3 regions of the Streptococcus sp. 27098_8_148 genome follow, and region 2 is predicted to be linked to each of the others. Evidence: predicted binding sites of a transcription regulator. Region 2 holds the regulator's gene; each other region holds the start of a gene.
What was found. Region 2 encodes Rex, which represses fermentation and respiration genes when NADH is low (regulators of the CRP and FNR family bind a similar motif). Its sites were predicted from a motif close to TTGTGAANTANTTCACAA; they were not measured.
Positions count from the first base shown of each region.

Region 1: O3646_RS03040 ((S)-acetoin forming diacetyl reductase) is a predicted target of Rex. The motif match lies at 2,203-2,220, and genes of this name have one in related genera.
Region 3: adhE (bifunctional acetaldehyde-CoA/alcohol dehydrogenase) is a predicted target of Rex. The motif match lies at 1,900-1,917, and genes of this name have one in related genera.

Region 1 is NZ_JAPVYY010000003.1:14,893-18,176, forward strand. It holds gene O3646_RS03025 (bifunctional oligoribonuclease/PAP phosphatase NrnA) at 1-202, shown strand, start outside; gene O3646_RS03030 (lantibiotic ABC transporter permease) at 233-796, shown strand; gene O3646_RS03035 (type B 50S ribosomal protein L31) at 958-1,200, shown strand; gene O3646_RS03040 ((S)-acetoin forming diacetyl reductase) at 1,315-2,079, opposite strand; gene glpK (glycerol kinase GlpK) at 2,405-3,284, opposite strand, start outside.
Region 2 is NZ_JAPVYY010000014.1:7,791-11,074, reverse strand. It holds gene O3646_RS09445 (class A sortase) at 1-306, shown strand, start outside; gene O3646_RS09440 (hypothetical protein) at 476-754, shown strand; gene radC (DNA repair protein RadC) at 809-1,492, shown strand; gene O3646_RS09430 (redox-sensing transcriptional repressor Rex) at 1,695-2,342, opposite strand; gene O3646_RS09425 (DUF4649 family protein) at 2,472-2,687, opposite strand; gene O3646_RS09420 (DUF1831 domain-containing protein) at 2,689-3,036, opposite strand; gene O3646_RS09415 (cysteine desulfurase family protein) at 3,046-3,284, opposite strand, start outside.
Region 3 is NZ_JAPVYY010000006.1:72,812-76,095, forward strand. It holds gene adhE (bifunctional acetaldehyde-CoA/alcohol dehydrogenase) at 1-1,805, opposite strand, end outside; gene O3646_RS06670 (acyltransferase family protein) at 2,208-3,284, opposite strand, start outside.

The DNA of each region.
Region 1 (3,284 bases), on a different contig from region 2:
TGTTTGGGCTATTTTTGTCGAGCAGGCAGACGGTCACTTCCGTGTCCGGATGCGGAGCAAACGAAAGGTGATCAACGAGATTGCAAAACGCCATAATGGTGGTGGCCATCCACTAGCTAGTGGTGCCAACTCCTACTCTCTTGAAGAAAATGACCAAATCTACAAAGAGTTACAAGAAGTGGCTCGCACAAACGAAGGCTGAGAACGGTTTCTCAGCCTTTTTATCTTGGTAATGGGGTTTTCATTTGCGGTAGCGATTCTTAGCTCTTTCTTGCCATGGGCAAACCTTAATGCTGGAAATTTTGGTTCATACACCTGGAATGGCCTTCGCGGAGATGGATGGTTTGTTATTATCTTCGCAGTCGTTGCGATTGTCCTTGCTTGCTTGAACGATGTAAAAACTTCACTACCAAAAGGTTTTGCAATTGGTGTTATCGTATCAGGGTCTCTCTCAACTGTTGTAACATTGATCGATGTCTTCGGTGTGAACAAGTACGCTGTTAATTTCAATGGCTATGGGGTTTCAATTGGCTTTGGTTTGATCCTTGCTTTGATCGCATCAATCGCTATTGTTGTAACTGGTCTCTTGGCGATGTCAGGTGGTAAAATCACAAAAGGAACATTCGAAGAACTTTCTGAATCTGGTAAAGGATTTGCCCAATCTGTTGGACGCGTGACAACTTCTACTGTAAAAACTGCTGTAAATGAAATCAAAAAAGAATCACACGAACACACTGAGGGACAAGCTGATCAACCAGTTGAAGCACCAAAAGACCCAAATCAATCTGAACAATAATAAGATTAGATTCACCTTGGCTTAGCCAGGGTGATTTTTTTGATCATAAATTTAAATAAAATTAGTGAAAATACTTGTCAAGATCTTGGAAATTTGGTAAACTAGCTTAGTAACAATCTATGGCTCGGAAAGAGACCATGGCAGAAAGGAAATATTGCAAAATGAAAAAAGATATCCATCCAGAATATCGCCCTGTTGTCTTCATGGACACTACTACTGGTTACAAGTTCCTCAGCGGTTCAACTAAGTACTCTAGCGAGACTGTTGAATTCGAAGGTGAAACTTACCCATTGATCCGTGTTGAAATTTCATCAGACTCACACCCATTCTACACTGGACGTCAAAAGTTCACTCAAGCAGATGGACGTGTGGATCGTTTCAACAAAAAATACGGTCTCAAATAAGAACCAACACAGAACCACTTCCCTTTCGGGAGTGGTTTTTTTGATCTCCGTTTCTTTTATTGTGAACGCACAAAATAAGAGGTTAGGATGTTGATCCCAACCTCTTTTTTCATCTTAATGGAATTGCATACCACCATCCACGATAATGGTTTGACCTGTGATGTAGTTTGAGTCAGGTCCAGCAAGGAAGCTGACAGCCGCTGCTACATCTTCTGGTTCAGAAAGACGTTTCAAAGTGATATCTTTAGCGAATGTTTGCATACCCCATTCGTCATCTTTACCTGCGTTCTTACCAACTTCATGGGCAATGTCAAACATCATTGGAGTCTTGACGATACCTGGTGCGTAGGCATTGACAGTGATGCCTGAATCAGCCAAGTCACGCGCCAAAGTCTGTGTGATACCACGAACTGCAAATTTAGTACCACCATAAACAGTCAAGTTTGGATTTCCGACAACACCTGCTTGTGAAGTTGCATTGATGATTTTTCCGCCATGGCCAAGCGCTTTGAATTGAGCTTGTGCAGCTTGAGCACCCCAAATCACGCCACCAACGTTAATAGCAAATGTACGTGTAAATTGTTCTTCTGTAATTGTATCAAGTGGTGTAGTTGGCGCAACACCTGCATTGTTTACGACAACATTCAAATCTCCAAAATGGTCAACAACCTTTTGGAAAGCTGCAGCCACTTCTTCTTTTTTAGATACATCAGCAACAACCGCAAAAGCATTTTCAGCCGATAACTCAGCAACTGCTTTTTCAGCTGTTTCAGCATTGTAGTCCAATACTCCAACCTTAAAGCCATCTTGCACCAAGCGTTTTGCGATTGCAAAACCGATTCCTTGACCAGCACCTGTGACAATAGCTACTTTAGACATATGATTCCTCCTTGGTATCAACGATACCAGCAAACGTTCCTATCAGAACAGCAAGGGTTGACAATTAGTTTTGATGGGGTCTATTATAAATTTCCGACAAAACTATGCTAACAGTATACTCCTTTGTGAAAAAAGTGTCAAACTCTGGCCTGTTATTTTTTAAAAAAAGTTTATTTATATGATATTTTTATTTAGTGATAAATGAACGAAAGCGTGAAATAGAGTAAAGCTTTTAGCCAAACAGATAACTGTTCTATTCTGTAAAAGCTACATAAAAAGCCTTCTTTCGAAGGCTTCTCTTAAACTATTCGTTTGATGGGTCCCTTTAGTCATCAGATTCCGCAAATACTTGAGTGGCTTTGACTGCTTTCTTCCACCCCTTGTACAGCTCTTCCTTTCGGGATTCATTCATCTTGGGTTCAAAGATTTGGGCTGCTCCATGAAGAGATTTTAATTCTTCCAAGTCCTTCCAATAGCCTACGGTCAGACCTGCTAGGAAGGCTGCTCCTAAAGCCGTTGTTTCCAGGTTTTTCGCACGGGCAATCGCAATCCCAAGAATATCTGCCTGAAACTGCATTAAGTAATCATTTTTCGCTGCCCCTCCGTCTACTTTTAAGACAGGGATAGGAGTTTTTGCATCTACCTGCATGGTGTCGATGATATCGCGTACTTGATAGGCAATGGATTGAAGGGTTGCTTTGATAAAGTCTTCCTTGGTCGTTCCCCGGGTAAGTCCGAAGACAGAACCACGCGCCTCTTGATTCCAATATGGTGCTCCAAGACCCGTAAAGGCAGGGACCACATAGATTTCATCCTGGTTCTGGGACTTCAAAGCATAGGCCTCAGATTCAGGTGAATTGTCTATCATACGCAGGCCATCACGGAGCCATTGAATGGCACTTCCAGCGATAAAGATAGATCCTTCAAGGGCGTAGTAGACCTTGCCATTGATCCCATAACCAATCGTCGTCAGCAAGTTGTTTTCTGACAACTGCATCTCCTCACCCGTATTCATGATGATGAAAGATCCAGTTCCATAAGTATTTTTGACCATACCAGGTTCAAAGGCTAATTGACCAAAGAGAGCAGCCTGCTGGTCCCCCGCCATCCCTGCAATCGGCACTTGTCCACCGTAGAAATGGAAAGGAGCTGTCTTGCCATAGATTTCAGAGTTTGAACGCACTTCAGGAAGCATGTCTTTAGGA
Region 2 (3,284 bases):
GGAGCAAATGCCATGTTATTCTCACCATTAGAGAAAGCCAAGGCTGGTATGAAGATCTACATCACGGACAAAGAAAAAATCTATACTTATGTCATCTCGTCAGTTGAGACAGTGACTCCAGATCGTGTAGATGTCATTCAAGATCGTGAAGGCGTTAATGAGATCACCTTGGTGACCTGTGAGGATGCTGCAGCGACTTACCGTACGATTGTAAAAGGAAATTTGGAAACCTCTGTTGACTATGACAAGGCTCCAAAAGACATCCTGGATTCATTCAGCAAGTCTTATAATCAAATGCAACTTTAAGAAAATAAAGCCCGAGACAGAAATGTCTGGGCTTTTTCTATGTAGGAAGCTAGGAGAAATTCTTGTAAAATTGTAAGAGATTGGTAATATAATGTAAGGAACTTGTCATAATATTAAGGGAAAATCAGTATATAATAAAGGGGAAAGAGTATGATAAGGAGGTAGAATAGTGACAAAAGAGCGAATTTACCATCTCTTGCATCATTTCTATAATCTCTTAGTAAACGATTTTCCACGAAATGGTTTAATTACGAAAGGAATCTATGAAGTAGAGCAGGTCTACCAAGCTTTAGAGGCCATTCCTCAGAGCCAGGAGTACTTGATTCGCTGTGAAATTCAACAGTTTTTAAAAGAGCTTGAACAAGTTCAAACAGGTTACCAGATCCGCTTTAATAAAGATGAAGTCTTAGTGTTAGATGATTTGAAGGAAGAAATTGCCTGTAAATAATGCAAGGTCGTCGTTTTCTCTATTTATTACGAATTAATAAGTGAGGAGGAAATTATGTACGACATATCATTTATTGAACCATCTTTGCTTCCTAGAGAACGTTTGGTTTCTGAAGGGGTAGATAAGCTGAGTCATCAAGAATTGCTATCCATTCTCTTACGGACAGGCAATAAGAAAAAAAGCGTTTATGAGATTGCACAAGGTCTTTTGAGTTCGGTTAATAGTTTAAAGGAGTTAAGTCAATTAACCCTAGAGGAGCTACAGGAAATCTCAGGTATTGGCCGGGTGAAGGCCATCGAACTTCAGGCTGTGATTGAGTTTGGACGAAGGATTCATAAAGACGAATTGATGAGTTCTGAACAGATCATGAGCAGCCAGAAATTGGCCCATAAAATTCAACAGGAAATCGGCCATAAGAAACAGGAGCACCTGGTTGCCCTCTATTTAAATACGCAGAATGAAATTATTCATCAGCAGACCATTTTTATTGGAACCGTGAATCGAAGTATTGCGGAGCCACGTGAAATCCTGCATTATGCACTGAAGCACATGGCAACCTCTATCATCTTGGCGCACAATCATCCATCTGGTGCCGTATTTCCCAGTAAAAATGATGATGAAGTAACGCAACGAGTTTTAGAGGCCTGTGAAGTGATGGGTTTAACCCTATTGGATCACTTGATTGTATCTGAAGAAAACTATTATAGTTACCGTGAAGAAACCGATTATTTGGCATAAAAAAGAGAGTGGGACAGAAATCGTTAATTCGTTAGAATTCGATTTCGTCGTCCCACCTCCGCACAGTTGAGTAGGGCTGTAAAAGCTGTTAAAATCAGCGTAGTAGAGCCCACTCAATCACTGCGTCTTGCTCGACAATCCAAAAATAATTGAGAGGCTAGGACTTTTGTCCCAGCCTCTTTTCTTGTTAATGTATAAGTCTTTATTCTTCGTTTTTTCGCATGAAATAAAGGAGTGTTTGCAATTCACTGGTGAGATCGACATATTGAACGACGACATCTTTAGGGACTGTTAGATGTACTGGTGAGAAGCTGAGAATTCCCTTGACACCAGCGTCTACCAAAAGACTAGCAACTTCTTGAGCCTTGACGCTAGGAACAGTAAGGATGGCTGTTTGAATGCCTTCTTGTTTGAGCTTTTCTTTGATGGTGGAAATACCGTAAATGGGAATTCCGTCCTTACTTTTGGTATTGATCAGCTCATGATCGTCTAGATCAAACGCCATGACAATTTTCATCTTATTGCGTTCATGGAAGCGATAGTTGAGAAGCGCACTTCCCATATTTCCGATCCCCACAATAGCGACATTGGTAATGGCATTGTCATTTAAGAGATCGGCAAAGAAGTTCATCAGTTTTTTTACGTCATAACCAAATCCACGTCTTCCTAATTCACCAAAATATGAGAAATCTCGGCGAACAGTAGCAGAGTCAATCCCTATTGCATCAGCAATTTGCTTGGAATTGGCGCGCTCTATTTTTTCAGAGTTAAAACGTTTAAAAATGCGGTAGTAGAGCGATAAGCGTTTTGCTGTTGCGCGTGGAATTGGAGTATTTTTATCATGTTTCACAATATCACAACCTTTCCCTCTTATTGTATAGGAAGATTGTGAAAAAATCAACTATCTAGAGTGTTTTTTCAAAAATATTTTTGTCTAAAGAAAAAGCTGATGGCGATGGAGAGTTCCATCAGCATCAGCTTAGTTTTCAGCTTGTTCTACCTTTTTCAAAAAAGCATAGAGTCCATCGACTCGTCCTGTATAGGGGAGTTTTTCCCCCTTGTATTCAATGGATACGATTGAGTAAGAGTCAGGCAAGGTTACACAGCCTGAAAAAGCTAGGATACAGGCTGCAAGGTCAGGATAAGTAGTCGTTCGTTCTACTTGATAAGCATCGATATAAGTTAGGGTTACCATATTAGGCCTCTGTTTTGTTGAAAATTTCTCTTTCGACAAGACTATCCATTAGGAAATAGAATTTTTGTTGGATAATGTTATTTTCTGGATTTTTAAAGATATTAACCAGGCGAAGCCCAGACTTGTCTGTAATATTGATCTTAAAACCTGTAAAATCTTTATTGAAAATGATTTTAAGTAGGAAGCCTTCGCCACTATTTGGAACGGCTTCGAGCAAACGATTTAACTCGTAATTTCCAACTTTTGTAACAGCGAATGTATTGTCACGTAAGGTATATTTTTTAACATTTGGGTGTAGACTATAGGTATATTTGCAGTCTTTCAATGAAACACTTGTTTCAAAAGCCATATTGTTCTCCTATGATAAAATTTCTTTAAGTTTTGAGAGGAAGTCTTGAACCTCCTCTACGGTATTGAGTTCTGAAAAACTAATTCGAAGGGATTCTTTTAGGCGTGAGCTATCTTTTCCATAGAGTGCCTCAAGGACATGGCTGGGTTGAACTGTACCAGCGGTACAAGCAGAACCTGTAGAGACAGAAATTCCAGCAAGATCGAGTCGCATCAGTAAAACGTCATTTTGGACACCCGGAAAGCCAA
Region 3 (3,284 bases), on a different contig from region 2:
CCAAGCAATGGGAACTTGAAGGCACGTTTACGGATATCCATGAATTTTTGAACCAAGTCACGGAAGTCCACTTCTGGTTGTTCGTAGAAGAGCCACATAACTTTGGCCGCATCCATTGGTGACCCACCACCGAGAGCAATGATCGTATCTGGTTTGAAGGCACGCATGATCTCTGTACCACGTTCAACAGTTGTGATATCTGGATCTGGTTCTACGTCTGCAAAGATTTGGTAAACCACCTTGTTGCGACGAAGGTCAAGCTGTTCGATGATACGATCAAGGAAACCAAGCTCTACCATAGCGTGGTCTGTAACGATCATGACACGTTCAACGTCACGACATTTTTGTAAGTATTCAATTGAATCACGTTCAAAGTATGTTTTTGAAGGAAGTTTCATCCATTGCATGTTATTTCTCCGGCGTCCGACTTTTTTAATATTCAAGAGGTTGATGGCACTAACGTTGTCCCCAACAGAGTTGCGTCCGTAAGAACCACATCCAAGTGTCAATGATGGCAAGAAGGCATTGTAAACATCCCCGATACCACCGAAAGTCGAAGGAGAGTTGCAGATCACACGAATGGCTTTAACTGCTTTACCAAATTCTTTGGTCAATTCTTCATCAGCAGTATGGATGGCTGCTGAGTGGCCAAGACCGTTGAATTCAACCATTTGGCGAGCTTTGTTAATTCCGTCTTCACGGCTTTCAGATTTCAAAACAGCGATAACTGGTGACAATTTTTCACGAGTCAACGGTTCTTTTTCACCAACTTCTTTACATTCTGCAGCAAGGATATTGGTTCCTTCTGGGACTGAGAAGCCAGCTTGTTCAGCGATCCATGCTGCTGGTTTCCCAACGATGTCCGCATTCAACTTCGCACCCGCACAGTTTTTGCTGTTAGCTTTTACGCCGAAGCAGAACTCTTCAAGAAGGGCTTTTTCTTTTTTGTTGACAAAGTAAGTATGGTAAGATTTGAATTCTTCAACAAACTCATCGTAGATTTCTTTATCGATGATAACCGCTTGTTCAGACGCACAGACCATACCATTGTCAAATGATTTAGACATGACGATATCGTGTGCTGCTTGGCGGATATTGGCTGATTTTTCAACGTAAGCAGGAACGTTTCCGGCACCTACCCCAAGAGCTGGTTTTCCACAAGAATAAGCGGCTTTTACCATGGCGTTACCACCGGTCGCAAGGATGGTCGCAACTCCTTCATGGTTCATAAGGGCACTAGTTGCTTCCATAGAAGGTTGGGTAATCCATTGCACACAGTTCTCAGGTGCTCCAGCTGCAATTGCCGCATCGCGTACGATTTGTGCCGCATGAGCAGATGATTCTTGAGCAGATGGGTGGAAGGCAAAGACGATAGGGTTCCGTGTTTTCAATGAAATCAAGGCTTTAAAGATTGCTGTTGAAGTTGGGTTGGTTGTAGGTGTGATCCCGCAGACAACTCCGACTGGCTCAGCAATAAGGGTCAAACCAGTGACGTCATCTTCTGAAATGACACCAACTGTTTTCGTGTGACGCATGTTATTTACTACGTGTTCACAAGCGAACAAGTTCTTAGTCGCCTTGTCTTCAAAGACTCCACGACCAGTTTCTTCATAGGCATGAAGAGCGAGCTCACCGTGAGCGTCAAGAGCCGCTACAGATGCTTTCGCCACAATGTAGTCCACTTGCTCCTGATTCAATTTGCGCATCTCTTCAAGCGCCACCAGCGCTTTTTGCACCAACTCGTCTACGTGTTTTTCAGCAGCGAGTTTCTTTTCTTCAGGTGAGAGAGTTTTTTTATCAGCCATTTGATGCTTTCCTCCAATATTTGAAACCCTTATCCTTTTCTAGAACTTTTTCATGTTTTCGGAAATTTTCAAGAATAGTGTAAGAAATTTCGATTTGTTAATTATTTCACAATATAATTGTACTCTATTTTGAGATTTTTGTAAACACTTCCAAGCAACTTTCACAAAGAATTTTTCGAAGTTTGTGAAAACTTTATCAATCGTATTGCTGTGAAAGCAATTCTTTAGCAAAATTGTGAAGAAATAATTAAAAAATTTTTTTCTTCACAAAGTGATATTTTCAATTGATTTTTGTAAGCGTTTTCTTAATCTTACTAAAAAAAGCAGCTTTTTACAAGTAAAAAGTTGCTTTTTGTTTTATTTTGTTAGGATTTGTTTTGTTTCAGTTTCAGAGAAGCATTGTTACTTCTTGACCGGACCCTTTTCGGCCTTATCAAGGGCTTCTTTGACTGTTTGAGCATAGAGTTCCCCACCATTGGTTTCCATATTGAAGTGAACAGAGTCTGTTCCCACCCAAATGTTTGGATTTTCAATTGCTACTTGGTACCAGTCCGCAATGGTGATAAAGTCGTATTTCTTAGCTAGTTCCAACTCATAAAGACGCGTTTGAACCGATTCACTGGACTGATCGTTGGCATAGCGCCCATCATATGGTGTCACAAGGATCAAGCGACGGCCTTTTGGAAGTTTCTCAACATACTGATCCAGCAATTCTTTGTAGTTGCTTACAGTATTGGTTCCTAGGGCAATGACCACATTTTTTAGGAGAACTTTATTGGAGATATCGGTCTCAAAGACCTTCATTCCATTTTCCAACTGACGGCTCACCACTGCATCGATCTGGATGCCCGGGATCGCTTTGGTTAGGTAGTCCTGCGCTCGCAAGTTAACGGAATCACCGATCATGGTCACACCATTTGAGACGTTATAGTCTGTTGCAGTCGCATTGTCCACCTGCGTCCGCGTAACCTGCATTTTGCTATCTGCTTGATTGAGCCCACTCACTACCAAACTCTCATCAAAAGCTCCAACGGTTGGTGCAAAGGCGGAGATTCCGACCATCAAGAGAGCCAGAGGAATCATGAGGTAAAAGATCGGCTTGGTCAAAAAACTGAGATCCATCTTCATACCAAAGACCCGAGGTTCCTTGCCTGCAATGGTTGGCTCCAAAATATAGAAGGACAGAGCCGTTAGAATCAAGGAAACGATCGTCGTCACAAGGGCTGCCATCATATTTCCCAAATGTTGAGAGAAGATGATAAAGAAAGGCCAGTGGAAAAGATAGACACCATAACTGGTATCTGCCAAGAAATTGAGGATGGCTGGTTCTTTTTTATCTGGCGTCTTTTCGTGGAGAATACGGGCCGACAGAATCATGGCACAAGCTGCGATTGTCGCTGCTAAAAAGCCAAACAGATAGGTCCACAAGCTATCAAATGGCAAGAAAAGACTGAGCACAAACAAGAAGGCAAAGCTTCC